Regions from separate parts of the Duganella sp. GW821-FHT01E12 genome, predicted to be linked through region 3. Evidence: predicted binding sites of a transcription regulator. Region 3 holds the regulator's gene; each other region holds the start of a gene.
The links. Region 3 encodes sigma-54, which starts transcription at its own class of promoters, with help from an activator protein. Its sites were predicted from a motif close to TGGCANGNAANCTGCTTT; they were not measured.
Positions count from the first base shown of each region.

Region 1: a site for sigma-54 is predicted at 3,356-3,373, ahead of AC07WS_RS24715 (CmpA/NrtA family ABC transporter substrate-binding protein). Genes of this name have one in related genera too.
Region 2: a site for sigma-54 is predicted at 2,607-2,624, ahead of glnA (type I glutamate--ammonia ligase). Genes of this name have one in related genera too.

Region 1 is NZ_JBWKWR010000011.1:54,624-59,792, forward strand. Features, by position in the region: gene dnaK (molecular chaperone DnaK) at 1-496, shown strand, start outside; gene dnaJ (molecular chaperone DnaJ) at 619-1,746, shown strand; gene can (carbonate dehydratase) at 1,849-2,526, shown strand; gene AC07WS_RS24710 (ANTAR domain-containing response regulator) at 2,629-3,252, shown strand; gene AC07WS_RS24715 (CmpA/NrtA family ABC transporter substrate-binding protein) at 3,638-4,810, shown strand; gene ntrB (nitrate ABC transporter permease) at 4,823-5,169, shown strand, end outside.
Region 2 is NZ_JBWKWR010000005.1:109,944-115,112, reverse strand. Features, by position in the region: gene AC07WS_RS16245 (transglycosylase domain-containing protein) at 1-372, shown strand, start outside; gene AC07WS_RS16240 (TAXI family TRAP transporter solute-binding subunit) at 534-1,898, shown strand; gene AC07WS_RS16235 (rhodanese-like domain-containing protein) at 1,895-2,353, opposite strand; gene glnA (type I glutamate--ammonia ligase) at 2,665-4,080, shown strand; gene AC07WS_RS16225 (DUF4124 domain-containing protein) at 4,206-4,691, shown strand; gene glnL (nitrogen regulation protein NR(II)) at 4,688-5,169, shown strand, end outside.
Region 3 is NZ_JBWKWR010000001.1:998,135-1,003,303, reverse strand. Features, by position in the region: gene AC07WS_RS04325 (enoyl-CoA hydratase/isomerase family protein) at 1-586, opposite strand, end outside; gene hpf (ribosome hibernation-promoting factor, HPF/YfiA family) at 678-1,037, opposite strand; gene AC07WS_RS04315 (RNA polymerase factor sigma-54) at 1,115-2,593, opposite strand; gene lptB (LPS export ABC transporter ATP-binding protein) at 2,599-3,351, opposite strand; gene lptA (lipopolysaccharide transport periplasmic protein LptA) at 3,354-3,953, opposite strand; gene lptC (LPS export ABC transporter periplasmic protein LptC) at 3,982-4,575, opposite strand; gene AC07WS_RS04295 (KdsC family phosphatase) at 4,588-5,118, opposite strand; gene AC07WS_RS04290 (KpsF/GutQ family sugar-phosphate isomerase) at 5,118-5,169, opposite strand, start outside.

The sequences.
Region 1 (5,169 bases), on a different contig from region 3:
CGTCGGCGCGAAAGACAAGGCCACCGGCAAAGAGAACAAGATCACGATCAAGGCCAACTCCGGCCTGACCGAAGCCGAGATCCAGAAGATGGTGAAGGACGCCGAAGTCAACGCCGAGGAAGACAAGAAAGTGAAGGAGCTGGCCGAGTCGCGCAACCAGGCCGACGCGCTGGTGCACTCGACCCGCAAGTCGCTGACCGAATACGGCGACAAGCTGGAAGCGGGCGAGAAGGAAAAGATCGAAGCGGCGATCACCGACCTGGAAGGTTCGATCAAGGCCGGCGACAAGGCCGAGATCGACGCCAAGGTGGCCGCGCTGTCGACCGCTTCGCAGAAGCTGGGCGAGAAGATGTACGCTGACATGCAGGCGCAGCAAGCTGCGGCCGGCGGCGGCGCCGAAGGCGGCGCAGGCCACCAGGGCGCGGGCGCCGAGCAGGCCAAGCCGCAGGACGACGTGGTCGACGCCGACTTCAAAGAAGTCAAAGACAGCAAGTAATCCGGCGTCATTCCCGCTTGCGCGGGAACGACCAGCCGAGCCGTGCGGCCGTGCAAACGGCACCGGCTCGGCTTTTTAGCATAAACAGTACATCAGTATAAATACAGCAAGGTGCCGACAATATGGCAAAGCGAGATTTCTACGAGACACTTGGTGTCGCCAAAAACGCGTCGGAAGACGAGATCAAGAAGTCGTATCGCAAACTGGCGATGAAATACCATCCGGACCGCAATCCGGATAGCAAAGAGTCGGAAGAAAAATTCAAGGAAGTCAAAGAAGCCTACGAGATGCTGACCAATCCGGAGAAGCGCGAGGCGTATGACCGCTACGGCCACGCCGGCGTCGATCCGAACATGGGCGGCGGTGGCGGCTTCGGCGGCGGCGCCGGCGGTTTCGGCGACGCCTTCGGCGACATCTTCGGCGACATCTTCGGTGGCGGCCGCGGCCGCAGCCAGGGCCCGCAGGTGTACCGCGGCGCCGACCTGCGCTACAACCTGGAGATCACGCTGGAACAGGCCGCGCACGGCTTCGACACCACCATCCGCGTGCCGTCCTGGGACAAGTGCGACACCTGCCACGGCTCGGGCGCCAAGCCCGGCACGTCGCCGGTCACGTGCTCGACCTGCGCCGGCCACGGCCAGGTGCGCATGCAGCAGGGCTTCTTCAGCATCCAGCAGACCTGCCCGAAGTGCCACGGCACCGGCAAGATCATTCCCGAGCCATGCGCGGCATGCTCGGGCCAGGGCCGCATCAAGCGCAACAAGACGCTGGAGGTGAAGATCCCGGTCGGCATCGACAACGGCATGCGCATCCGCTCGTCCGGCAACGGCGAGCCGGGCACCAACGGCGGGCCGTCGGGCGATCTGTATGTGGAGATCCACATCAAGCCGCACTCGGTGTTCCAGCGCGAGGGCGACGACCTGCATTGCGAGATGCCGATCTCCTTCGCCAAGGCGGCGCTGGGCGGCGACATCGAGGTGCCGACATTGTCTGGTAAAGTGTCGTTCACGATCCCCGAAGGCACCCAGTCGGGCAAGACCTTCCGCCTCAAGGGCAAGGGCATCAAGGGCGTGCGTTCCGGCTTCGCTGGCGACCTGTTCTGCCACGTGGCGGTCGAGACCCCGGTCAAGCTGACCGAGAAGCAAAAGGACATGCTGCGCGATTTCGAAAAGCTCACCACCGAGGGCGGCGCCAAGCACAGCCCGCAAAGCAAGACCTGGCGCGACAAGGTGAAGGATTTTTTTGAGTAAGCGAGTTGAGTAACTGCGACGTCACGCAGTCTTGGTAATATCGGGCCGCCGCGCCACCTTTTCGGGTGGACCGGCGGTCTTCTTATGTACGAGAGGAGCATCATGAGTGATCTGGACACCAGCAATTCCCCGTTGAGCAACCTGCTGGACAACAACCGCCGCTGGGCCGAATCGGAGGTCGAGCGCGATCCCGACTTCTTCAACCGCCTGGCGCAGCAAGCCTCGCCGGAATACCTGTGGATAGGCTGCTCGGACAGCCGGGTGCCGGCGAACGAGCTGCTGGGCTTGGCGCCTGGCGACGTCTTCGTCCACCGCAACATCGCCAACGTGGTGGTGCACTCGGACCTGAACGCGCTGTCGGTGCTGCAGTTCGCCATCGACGTGTTGAAGGTCAAGCACGTGATCATCGTCGGCCACTACGGCTGCAAGGGCGTGCACGCGGCGATGACGGGCACCCGCGTCGGCCTGGCCGACAACTGGCTGCGCCACGTGCAGGACGTGCACCAGAAGCACGAGCGCTACCTGGGCGATGTGCTGACCAGCAAGCTGCGCGCGGAACGCATGTGCGAGCTCAACGTGGTCGAACAGGTGTCCAACGTCTGCCAGACCACCATCGTGCAGGACGCGTGGGACCGCGGCCAGAACGTCACGGTGCACGGCTGGGTCTACGGCCTGAAGGACGGCAAGCTGCACGACCTGGAGATGACCGTCGCAGCCGCCCACGAGCTGGCGCCGCGCGTGGCCAAGCGCCTGGGGGTGTACGAGGCGGAACTGAGCTGATCTTCGTTGCCGCTGGCGGAGAGGCTGCTTTGTGCCGTAGAATGGATTGATTCTTGCTTGCAGTAAGGCCATGAACTCTCTTCCATACTCCGCATGACGACCATGAAACATTTACGTATCGTGGTCGTCAACACCATCATCCACGCCGGCGACGAGGATGACGAAGCGCTGCGCGCGCAGGCCGAGCGGGCCCGCGCGCTGCGCATCGGCCTGCTGGAGGCGGGCTACGACATCGTCGCCTCGCTGCCGCCCGATATGTACCTGCCCGAGCGCATCGCCCAGCTGCAGCCGGACATGATCATCGTCGACGCCGAATCCGATGCGCGCGACGTGCTGGAACACATCGTCATCGCCACCCGCGACGAGCGCCGCCCCATCGTCATGTTCACCGAGAGCGACGACACCGAGAGCATGGAGGCCGCCATGGCGGCCGGCGTGTCGGCCTATATCGTGGCCGGCCTGCAGAGCGACCGCATCAAGCCGGTGCTGCAGGTGGCGCTGGCGCGCTTCAAACGCGAGCAGAAGCTGCTGGACGAACTGTCCGACACCAAGAGCAAGCTGGCCGAGCGCAAGATCATCGAACGCGCCAAGGGCCTGTTGATGGAGCGCCAACGTTTCAGCGAAGAGCAGGCCTACCAAAAGCTGCGCAACATGGCCATGAGCAAGAACCTCAAGCTGTCCGAGGTGGCCCAGCGCATCATCGACGTCGAAGATCTATTGGGCTGACGCCCGTCCAAAATGATGCACCGCGCAATCGCGGTGCGTTTTCTGCGCCATCACACAGCGCCGCCATCCTCCCGATTCCCCGCTCTTTCCTCTGCAAACTTGCTGGCATGGACATTGCATAGCCTGTAAGCAAGCGCAACGATGCGCTTGATGTACCTCGCCAACGGCGGTGAGGTCCACCAGACAACGACGTCTACACACGTGAATCCGTTCACGCTGGGTAGACTTTTTTTTTGCCGTTTTGTTCTGCTGACTACTTGAGGGATTTGCGATGGAATACGAAAAAAAGCCACGAGCAGGGAACGACCTGCCATCCGATGCGAACGTTGTGAACACCAAGCGTCGGCAAATCATTCATGGCGCAGGTCTTGTAGCGGGGGGAAGCATGTTGGGATTGGCAACGGGTGGGGTGTGGGCGGCGGGTTCGGACAAGCCGGAGAAGGAAGAAATCAAGATCGGCTTCATTCCGCTGACCGACTGCGCGTCGGTGGTGATGGCCTCGGTGCTGGGCTTCGACAAGAAGTACGGCGTCAAGTTCGTGCTGAGCAAGGAGGCCTCCTGGGCCGGCGTGCGCGACAAGCTGGCCAACGGCGACCTCGACGCGGCCCATGTGCTGTATGGCCTGCTGTACGGCGTGCAGATGGGCATCGGCGGCCAGAAGAAGGACATGGCGGTGCTCATGGGCCTGAACAACAACGGCCAGGCCATCACGCTGTCGAAGAAGCTGGCCGACAAGGGCGCCATCGACGGCTCGTCGCTGGCCAAGCTGATGCAGACCGACAAGCGCGAATACACCTTCGCCCAGACCTTCCCGACCGGCACCCACGCGATGTGGCTGTACTACTGGCTGGCCGCCAACGGCATCAACCCGATGAAGGACGCCAAGGTCATCACCGTGCCGCCGCCGCAGATGGTGGCCAATATGCGGGTCGGGAACATGGACGGCTTCTGCGTGGGCGAGCCGTGGGGCCACCGCGCCATCATGGACGGCGTGGGCATCACCGCCACCACCACCCAGGACATCTGGAAGGACCACCCGGAGAAGGTGCTCGGCTCGACGCTGGAATTCGCGAAAAAATATCCGAACACCTGCCGCGCGATGATGGCCGCCATCCTGGACGCCGGCAAATGGATCGATGCCTCGCTGGCCAACAAGAACAAGATGGCCGAGGTGATCGCCGACAAATCCTACGTCAACACCAGCAAGGATGCGATCGACCAGCGCATCATGGGCCGCTACCAGAATGGCCTGGGCAAGACCTGGGACGACCAGAACTACATGAAGTTCTACAACGACGGCGCGGTTAACTTCCCGTATCTGTCGGACGGCATGTGGTTCATGACGCAGCACCGCCGCTGGGGCCTGCTGAAGGACGATCCGGACTACCTGGCCGTGGCCACCTCGGTCAACCAGATCGATTTGTACAAGGACGCCGCGGCGATGACCAAGACACCGGTGCCGAAAAGCCCGCTGCGCACGTCGAAGATGATGGATGGTTCCGTGTGGGACGGCAAGAACCCGAAAGCGTTCGCCGCCTCGTTCAAGATCAAAGCCTGATGAGGGAATGCCATGAACGCCATGCTCCAACCTGAAAGCGCCGCACCAGTACCGGCAGCCGCACCGGCGCCGGCCGCGGTACGCCGTCCCCGCCGTCCGCTGGCGGCCAACACTGCGGCGCGCACGCGGCAGAAAGTGTCCGCCACCGCGATGAAGATCGTCGCGCCGTTGCTGGGCGCCGCGCTGCTGGTGCTGGTCTGGCAGATCATCACCATCAAGAACAGCAGCTTCCCCACGCCGCTGGTGACCCTGCAGGAAGCGGTCAAGCTGTTCTCCGATCCGTTCTACAGCAAAAGCCCGAACGACCAGGGCATAGGCTGGAACGTGCTCGCGTCGCTGCAGCGCGTGGCGGTGGGCTT
Region 2 (5,169 bases), on a different contig from region 3:
GTCGGTTCGGACGGCAAGGTGATACCGGTCGGCGGCAAGACCGGCACCGGCGACCAGCGCTTCGACGTGTACGGCGCCGGCGGACGGCTGATCGAATCGCGCTATGTGAACCGCTCGGCGACGTTCGTGTTCAACATCGGCGAGCGCTTCTTCGGCTCGATGACGGCGTATGTGCACGGGCCGGGATCGAAGAACTACGACTTCACCAGCGCGCTGCCGGTGCAGCTGCTGGTGGTGCTGGCGCCCAACCTGATGCCGCTGATCGAACCGCATCCGGTCGCCAAGCCGGGGGCGACGCCGCCGGTGATCGTCAAAACCGGCGGCAACGCCACCGCCTCCACGACGCCGCCGCTGCAAGCCTGCGGCGGTTGATTCCACCCCGCACGGCGGCACACCAGGGTCGGACCCCGCATGGGGTCCGACCCTCGGCCTTAAAGGGGTAAAGCGCCGCTCAGCCGGCGGCTTCGCGTTTCCCTTGCATAGTCGCGCATTTGTTGGCAATGTATCAGCCCATGAAACCGATACGTCACCACATGTCCAAAATCCTCAAGTTCACGCAATTCTCCGTGCGGGACTTGTTCGTCGCCGCCGCGCCTTCCATCGCCCTGATTGCCGCCATCTGCGCACTGGCCTACTGGCTGGTCGATCCGGCGCCGCCGCGCACGGTTCGCCTGGCCACTGGCCAGGAAAACAGCGCCTACTCCGAATTCGGCAAGAAGTACGCGGCCGCGCTGGCCAAGCACGGCGTCAAGGTGACGCTGGTGCCGTCGGCCGGCTCGGGCGAAAACCTCAGGCGCCTGAAGGCCGGCGAAGTCGATATCGCCTTCGTGCAGAGCGGCTCCACCAACGAGGAGGCCGCCGAGCGCGAGGGCCTGACCTCGCTGGGCAGCCTGTTTGTCGAGCCGCTGTGGCTGTTCCTGCGCGAGACCAAGGGCAAGCCGCCCATCACCCAGCTGACCCAGCTGCGGGGCATGAAGATCAACTACGGTCCCAAGGGCGCCGGCGCGCCGCGCCTGTTCCGCCAGGTGCTGGAACTGAACGGCGTCGAGAAGGGTGAGGTGGAGCGCTTCTCGCTGGCCAACACGCCGGCCACGGTGGAGCTGCTGGAGGGCCGCATCGACGGCCTGGTGTTCACTTCCGCGCCGGAGGCGCCGCTGATCCAGATGCTGCTGCAGACGCCGGGCATCAAGCTGTTCAACTTCAACCAGGCGGAAGCCTACGCGCGCAAGCTGCCCTTCCTGAGCCATGTGGTGCTGCCGCAGGGGATCGTCGACCTGGGCCGCGACATCCCGGCCGAGGACTACAATCTGATCGCCCCGACCGCCACGCTGGTGGCGCGCGACGACCTGCATCCGGCGCTGGTGGATTTGTTCGTGCAGGCGGCCGCCAGCATCCACAGCGGCGCGGGCTGGTTCTCGCAGCAGGGCCAGTTCCCGTCGGCCAAGTACACCGAGATTCCGGTCGACGCCGAGGCGGCCAAGTACTACAAGAGCGGCCCGCCGCTGCTGCAACGCTACATGACGTTCTGGCTGGCCAATTTCCTCGACCGCATGTGGGTGGTGGTGGTGGCGCTGGGCGCGTTGTTGCTGCCGCTGTCCAAGGTGGTGCCGCCGCTGTACGTGTGGCGCATCCGTTCGCGCGTGTACCGCTGGTACGGCCAGCTGCGCGCGGTGGAGCAGGCGGTGGAGGAGGCGCCGGAGGATATCCGCATGCAGGTCTACGAGCGCCAGCTGCTGCGCCTGAACGAGATCGAAGACTTGGTCAACCAGGTGTCGATCCCGCTATCGTTCGCGGACGGCTTGTACGGCTTGCGCAGCCACATACAGTTCGTGCGCAAGCGCATCCAGTTCCTGATGGGCGAGTCGGCGCCCGCTCCGGATGAGGCTGTGGCGGTCTAGGCGCCGATCCAGGGCAGGTCGGCCTTGCACCAGCCGTTGATGTTCTTGCGGTGGCCGCGCTCGTCCTTCTCGCCCTCGAAGCCCTCGAGGATGTCGTAGCAGTGCTGGTAGCCGTGCTCGGTGGCCAGCTTGGCCGCGCTGCGCGAGCGCACGCCGGAGCGGCACAGGAACAGGATCACCTGGTCCTTGCGCGCCACCGAATTCAACTGCTCGATGAACTCGTGGTTGGCGATCCCGCCCGGATACAGGTTCCACTGGACCGCACCATGTTGGGCCTCCGGTATCGCCACCCGGCCGACCCAGTCGCGCTCCGCATGGGTGCGCACGTCGACCAGCTTGACCGCGTTGTCCGCGCTGACCAGTTCATACGCTTCCTGCGGCGTCACGGCGCCGGCATAGGGCCAGTCTTTGCTGCGGCTGCGCGCCAGCGCAAGAATCTCGTCTATTTTGCTCATGTCATGTTCCAGAAATAAGTTTGAGTTTATTATAGGCTTCCTGCGTGTGCACCACACGCGGACGCACCAAAGCCGTGCAATTTTGAGGAAATTCCCCGAAATGCACAGATACGGTGCAAAATCTCGAATATGCACTGAGTTGGTGCGGTATTGAGCTGCCTCAAATAGCGTCACCTGGGCTTGCCCGTGAATTTTAGATTCATTTGCCGGCGAGTTCAAAGACGCTATCGACACAAGCCCCGGAACTTTAGGCTGGCATGAATACTGCTTACCAAGAGCGCACGAGCCCCACATTCCTTTAGGAGATACGCATGGCAATGACAGCCGCAGAAGTTCTGAAAATGGTCCAGGAAAACGAAGTCAAATTCGTTGATTTCCGTTTCGCCGACACCCGTGGTAAAGAACAGCACGTCACCGTGCCTGTGTCGCACTTCGACATCGACAAGTTCGAATCGGGCCACGCCTTCGACGGTTCCTCGATCGCCGGCTGGAAAGGCATCGAAGCTTCGGACATGATTCTGCTGCCAGATCCAAACACCGCGAACATCGACCCGTTCATGGAAGAGACCACCCTGTTCATGCAGTGCGACGTGATCGAACCGTCGGACGGCAAGGGTTACGACCGCGATCCACGCTCCATCGCCAAGCGCGCTGAAGCCTACCTGAAATCGTCCGGCATGGGCGACACCGCCTACTTCGGCCCTGAGCCAGAGTTCTTCATCTTCGACAGCGTGCGCTGGAAGATCGACATGTCCGGCTGCTTCGTCAAGATCGATTCCGACGAAGCCTCGTGGTCGACCGACAAGGAAATCGAAGGCGGCAACAGCGGCCACCGTCCTACCGTCAAGGGCGGCTACTTCCCAGTGCCACCAGTGGACAGCTTCCAGGACATGCGTTCGGAAATGTGCCTGATCCTCGAATCGCTGGGCATCCCGGTCGAAGTGCACCACCACGAAGTGGCCGGCGCCGGCCAGAACGAAATCGGCACCAAGTTCTCGACCCTGGTCGAGCGCGCCGACTGGACCCAGAACCTGAAATACGTGGTCTGGAACGTGGCCCACAGCTACGGCAAGACCGCCACCTTCATGCCTAAGCCTATCGTTGGCGACAACGGTTCCGGCATGCACGTGCACCAGTCGATCTGGAAAGACGGCGTCAACCTGTTCGCCGGCGACGGCTATGCCGGCCTGTCCGACACCGCGCTGTTCTACATCGGCGGCATCATCAAGCACGCCAAGGCGCTGAACGCGATCACCAACCCAGGCACCAACTCGTACAAGCGTCTGGTTCCAGGCTTCGAGGCACCGGTCAAGCTGGCCTACTCGGCCCGCAACCGCTCGGCCTCGATCCGTATTCCGCACGTGGCCAATCCTAAGGGCCGCCGCATCGAAACCCGCTTCCCGGACCCACTGGCCAACGTCTACCTGTGCTTCGCCGCGCTGCTGATGGCCGGCCTGGACGGTATCGCCAACAAGATCCACCCGGGCGAGGCAGCATCGAAAGATCTGTACCACCTGCCGCCGGAAGAAGACGCGCTGATCCCGACCGTGTGCTCGTCGCTGGAAGAGGCACTGGACGCACTGAACAAAGACCGCGAGTTCCTGACCCGTGGCGGCGTGTTCAGCGACTCCATGATCGACGCCTACATCGAACTGAAAATGCAGGACGTCCAGCGCATGCGCATGACGACTCACCCTGCCGAGTTCGACATGTACTACTCGCTGTAATTGCAGCGCGCCGGCCACGCCGGCGCCTGTGATGAAGCAAAAAACGCGGGGCGAGCGGCGCTTTCCCCGCGTTTTTCTTTGGATGTTGTATATTCGGGATGGATAGTTCCACCCACGGATTACGAATGACAACTAGTTTCAAACGATGTGTAGTGCTGGCGCTGCTGGGCTGCGGCGCGGCCCATGCGCAGATCTACAAATGCGTATCGCCCAGCGGCAGCATCGAGTACACCGACGTCAACCGCGGCAGCCATTGCAAGTCCATGGACTTGCCGGGCACCGTGATTCCGGCGCCGCCGCGCCGCCAGGGGACGCCTGCGCGCAGCGTGCCGGCGCCGCTCAGCACGCCGGGCGACTTTCCCCGCGTCGACAGCGCCGAGCAGCGCGCGCGCGACGCCGACCGCCGCGCCATCCTGGAGGACGAGCTGAAAAGCGAGACGCAAAAGCTGGCCGAGCTGCGCAAGGAGTTCAACAACGGCGAGCCGGAACGGCGCGGCGACGAGCGCAACTACGCCAAATACCTGGACCGGGTGGCCGGCATGCGCGACAGCATCAGCCGCTCGGAAAAGAATATCGAAGCCTTAAAACGTGAGATCGCGAATATCCGATGACCAGTTTGAACCCCATCAGTCACAACGCCGGCAAGCACCGGCCGCCGGCCCTGGCCGGCCTGGAGCTGCTGGCTTCGGCCGTGGTGCTGCTGGACGCCGAAGGCCGCTTCGTCTACGCCAACGCGGCCGCCGAGAATTTGCTGGAGAGCTCGCTCAAGGCGCTGTCGCGCCAGACGCTGAGCGCGCAGTTCCTCAATCCCTGCGAGCTCGACAACATCTGCACGCAGGCCCGCGAGCACAAGTTCTCCGACCTGCGCCAGGACCTGATGCTGGAGCGCGCCGGCCGCGATCCGCTGCATGTGCACAGCATCGTCTCGGCGCTGGAAGACCCGCCCGGCCACGTGCTGATCGAGCTGCGCGAGCACCTGCAGCACCTCAAGCTGGACCGCGAGGAGCGCATCCTCGACCAGAGCCAGGTCAACAAGGAGCTGATCCGCAACCTGGCGCACGAGATCAAGAACCCGCTGGGCGGCATCCG
Region 3 (5,169 bases):
TCTCACTGCCCGGCACGAAGTGGTCGGCCAGGCCCGCGTGCAGCGCGTCGGCCGCGCCGATGGTCACGCCGGTCACGCCCAGATAGCAGCCCAGCTTGCCCGGCGCGCGCGACAGGAAGTAGCTGCCGCCCACGTCCGGGAACAGGCCGATGTTCACTTCCGGCATGGCCATCTTGGTCCGCTCGGTGACGATGCGCACGCGGCAATCGGGGCCGCCCTGCGCCACGCCCATGCCGCCGCCCATGACCACGCCGTCCATCAGCGCGATGTAGGGCTTGGGATAAAAATGGATCAGGTGGTTGAGCGCGTACTCCTCGGTGAAGAAATCCTCCACCAGCGCGCTGCCGCCCTGCGGCGTGGCGCGGCCGGCGTCGTAGAAGAAGCGGATGTCGCCGCCGGCGCAGAAGGCCTTCTCGCTGCTGCTGCGGATGACGACGGCCGCGATGCCGCTGTCGTCGCGCCACGCCATCAGCGCCTGCGTGATATCGCGCACCATCGCCAGCGATAAAGAGTTCAAGGCCTTGGGCCGGTCCAGCGTGATGTAGCCGGTTCCGTTGCTGACGCTGGTGTGGACGTATTCGCTCATGAGGTCGCAGGATAGTGGTGAAAACCCTATTCTATGCGGGCGCAAAAAAGGGCGCCAGTGCGCCCTTAGTTTGATGGTGCCGAGGCCGTTGTTATAGGGCGGCGGCAGCGGGTTCGTAGCTATCCGGGAGATGCTTGATCGCATCGTGGCCGTGCTCTTGGACCTTGGCTTTGTACTTCATGACCTGCCGATCCAGCTTGTCGACCAAGGTGTCGATGGCGGCGTACAGGTCCTGGGACAGGCTTTCCACGTAGACGGTCTTGCCCGACATGCGCAGGTTGATTTCAGCCTTCTGGCGTTTCTCTTTCTCTTTAAGGTTATCTACAGTCAGGATGACAGCAATATCAATCACTTGATCAAAGTGGCGGGTGACGCGTTCCAGCTTGCTCTGCACGTATTCACGGATGGCCGAGGTCACTTCGAGATGATGTCCACTGATGGTGAGATTCATACACACTCCTAAAGATGATGTCGCTTCTTACGGTTAGTGCGGGGCCCATTGCTACCGGGCGCGCAGGAACCAAGGAACTACAAAGACTTGCGGAGACTGACTGGCGGGATCTTCAACGCTTCGCGATATTTGGCAACAGTTCGTCGCGCAATCACCATGCCTTGTTCTCCCAGCATGTCCGCAATCTTACTGTCGGATAAAGGATTTTTCGGGTCTTCTGCTCCTGTCAATTGCACAATGAGTGCGCGTATCGCCGTCGAACTTGCTTCCCCCCCCGCTTCGGTGGCGACATGGCTACCAAAGAAATATTTCAACTCAAACATGCCATGCGGGGTCAGCATATATTTTTGAGTTGTTACGCGAGAAATAGTGCTCTCGTGTAGACCCAGTGTATCAGCAATTTCGCGAAGCACAAGGGGGCGCATGGCAACCGCGCCATGGGAGAAAAAGTTCTTTTGTCGTTCTACTATCGCTTGTGCGACGCGCAAAATCGTGTCGAAACGCTGGCGCATATTCTTGATCAGCCACTTCGCTTCCTGCAGCTGCGCGCCCATCGCGCCCTCGCCTTTTCCCTGCTTGAGCAGGTTGGCGTACATGGCGTTCACGCGCAGGCGCGGCATGACGTCGTTGTTGAGGCTGACCTGCCAGCCGTTGCGCGCTTTTTTGACGATCACGTCCGGCACCACGTAGTCCGACACGTCCGACGCGAACGCCGAGCCCGGATGCGGATTACACTGGCGGATGACGGTTTGTGCTTCGCGCAAATCCTCGTCGTCGCACACCAACGCCTTCTTCAATTTGTTGAAGTCGCGCTGGGCGAACCAGGTCAAATGATTTTCCACGATGGCCAGCGCCATGCGCCGCGTCACCATCGGTATGCCCGGCAGGCGCTTGATCTGCAGCGCCAGGCATTCGGACGCGTTGCGCGCGCCCACGCCCATCGGGTCGAAGCTTTGCAGCAGCGACAAGGCGGTGCGCAGCTCGTCGAGGTCCACCTCCAGCTCCTCCGGCAGGCGGGCGTGGATCTCGTCCAGCGATTCCTCCAGGTAGCCGTTCTCGTCCAGCGCGTCGATGATCAGCTCGACCAGCGCGCGGTCGCGCATCTCCAGCACCGTCACGCGCATCTGCTCCATCAGGTGCTCGCGCAGCGTGCAGTGGCTGGCCTCCAGTTGCGGGCGCGAATCCTCGTCGTCGGGCGCCTTGCTGCGGCCGGCGTCGCTCCAGTCGACGTCGGCGTCGCTGCTGGTGCTTTCGGTGTCGGCGGCCGGGCCGTCGTAGTTGTCGGCGTCGGCGGCAGGGGCTTCCTGGGCGTTGGGCGGGCCTTCGGGCGGCGCGTCGCCGACCGGGGCTTGTTGGCTGATGGCGCCGTCCGACAGCAGCCGCAGCGAGCGGTCCAGCGGGTCGTCGAGGCGCTCCAGCAGCGGATTATCGGTCAGCAGCTGTTCCAGTTCCTGATGCAGCTCCAGCGTCGACAGTTGCAGCAGCCGGATCGACTGCTGCAGCTGAGGCGTCAGCGCGAGGTGCTGCGACGTGCGCAGTTGCAAAGACTGTTTCATGGGTTTTACATACGGAAGTGTTCACCCAGATACACGCGACGCACCGATTCGTTGGCGATGATGTCGTCTGGCCGGCCTGAAGCCAATACCGTGCCCTGGTTGATGATATATGCGCGGTCGCAGATGCCCAGCGTCTCGCGCACATTGTGATCGGTAATGAGGACGCCGATGCCGCGTTCCTTGAGGAAGCGCACGATGCGCTGGATCTCAATCACGGCGATCGGGTCGACCCCGGCGAATGGTTCGTCGAGCAGCACGAAGCGCGGGTTGGTCGCCAGTGCGCGCGCGATCTCCACGCGGCGGCGCTCGCCGCCCGAGAGCGACAGCGCCTGGTTCTCGCGCAGCTTTTCGATCTGCAAATCGGCCAGCAGGGTATTGAGCCGTTCATCAATGGCAGCCTTGGATAAAGGCTTGCCGTCCACTTTCTGGATTTCGAGGACGGCGCGGATATTTTCTTCCACCGTCAGCTTGCGGAACACCGACGCTTCCTGCGGCAGGTAGGACAAGCCGAGCGAGGCGCGGCGGTGGATGGGCAGCGAGGAGATGTCGGTGCCGCTGATGTCGATGCTGCCGGCGTCCGACGGCACCAGGCCGACGATCATGTAGAACGAGGTGGTCTTGCCGGCGCCGTTGGGGCCGAGCAGGCCCACCACTTCGCCGCATTCGACCTGCAGCGAGACGTCATGCACGACCTGGCGCTTGCCGTAGGTCTTTTGCAGGCCGCGTACGATCAGGGTGCTACCGCAGGATGGTTCCATGCTCACTTCTCCGTGGCCGGCGGCGTGGACGCGGCCGGCGTGCTTGCAGGCGCGGTGGCCGGCGCGGCCGGGCGGATGGTCGGCTGGATCACCATGGTGCCGCGGCCGGCGCCCGGCTTGCTCTCGCCGGTGACGGTGTTCTTCACGGCGAACTGTTCCTTGCGGCTGTCGTAGGAGATGAACTCGCCGTTGACCTCGTCGCTGAGGCGGCCCGCTTCGAGGCGGCGCACCTTGGCCTTGGAGAACAGTTTGACCAGGTCGGTCTTGTTGCTGTACTCGATACGTTCGGCCTCGCCCTCGACCCACTGGTCGCCGGCGCCGTCGCGCTTCTGGCGGAAGGTGGCGGGCGTGCCGGGCGTGCTGGTCAGCACGACGAAGTCGTAGCCTTCGGGGTCGGTGGTCATCACCGCCTTGGGCGACTTCAGCAGCAGCGTGCCGCGCGTCAGGATCACATTGCCGATCAGCGTCTTGACCTGCTTGACGTCGTCGATCTGCAGATCGTCGTACTGGATCGTGGTCGGCTTGGTGGAGTCGGCCTTTTCCGCGTGGGCGGCGCAGGCCGCCATCAGCAGCACGGCGGCCGAGAACATCAATTTTTTCATCATCATTCCATTCATCATCGTTGGTTCTTCAATGGCCGGGGCGCGGCGGCAGCACCAGCTGCCCGCGTCCGCCCAGCTGCACTTCGCGGGTGGCGTTGTTGGCCTTCATGCCGACGCCGTTGGCGGTGGCGTTGCCGATTTCCAGCGCCACCGGCGCGGTGGTTTCCATCCGTTCCTCGTCCGGGTACACCGTCAAGGTCGAGGTCGTCATGCGCAGCGCCTGCGCCTTCGGCGTGGCCGGGCGCACCACGTCCACATTACCATTGAGCTTGACGCGCGTATTGCCCTGGTCGACATGGGCGGTGTCGGCATGCATATTCATCGGCGGCTGGTCGGCGGACAGGCTGTGCACATAGGGCTTGTCGATGTCGGAGGCGTCGTCGATCGGCCGGTGGGTCAGCTTTTCGCCGGAGATGATGTAGGCCGGCTGGCCGGTCTTGTTCATGCGTACCAGGCTGAAGCGGTCGATGATGTAGTCCGGCTCGTTGCGGTGCTGGTCGGCCTGCGCTTCCTGGCCGGCCTGGTTGACCACCTGCACCAGCCAGAAGCTGCCGACGGCGACAAACACGCCGACCACCATCACGATGGTCAACTGCCAGCGGTGGGCTGTTCGCTTATGCATGCTCGCTCCCCGTCAAACCAGGAACTGCGCCATCACGCGCTCGTAGCTGCCCTGCGCGTGCAGCAGCAGCTCGCACACCTCGCGCACCGCGCCGCGGCCGCCGGCGGCCACCGTGGTGTGGTGGGCGCGCTCCAGCACCTCGGCGCGGCCGTTCGGCACGGCCACCGCGAAGCCGACGCGCGTGAGGATGGGCAGGTCGACCACGTCGTCGCCGATGAAACCGACCTGCTCGGCGGTGAGGCCGGTCTTTTCCAGCAGCGCGTTGAACGGCGTCAGCTTGTCGTGGCCGCCCTGGTGCAGGAAGCCGATGCCGAGGTCGGCCGCGCGCCTGATCACCTGCGGCGAGGTGCGCGCGCTGATGATGGCGGTCTGCACGCCGGACTCCTGCAGCAGCTTGATGCCCAGGCCGTCGTGCACGTTGAAGGTCTTGAGCGCCTCGCCGTCGGCGCCGTAGTGCAGGCTGCCGTCGGTCAGCACGCCGTCGACGTCGAAGATCATCAGCTTGACGCGCGCGGCGCGTTCCACATACGTTAAGTCCGTCATCAGATCACCTTGGCGCGGGTCAGGTCGTGGATGTGCAATGCGCCGACCAGC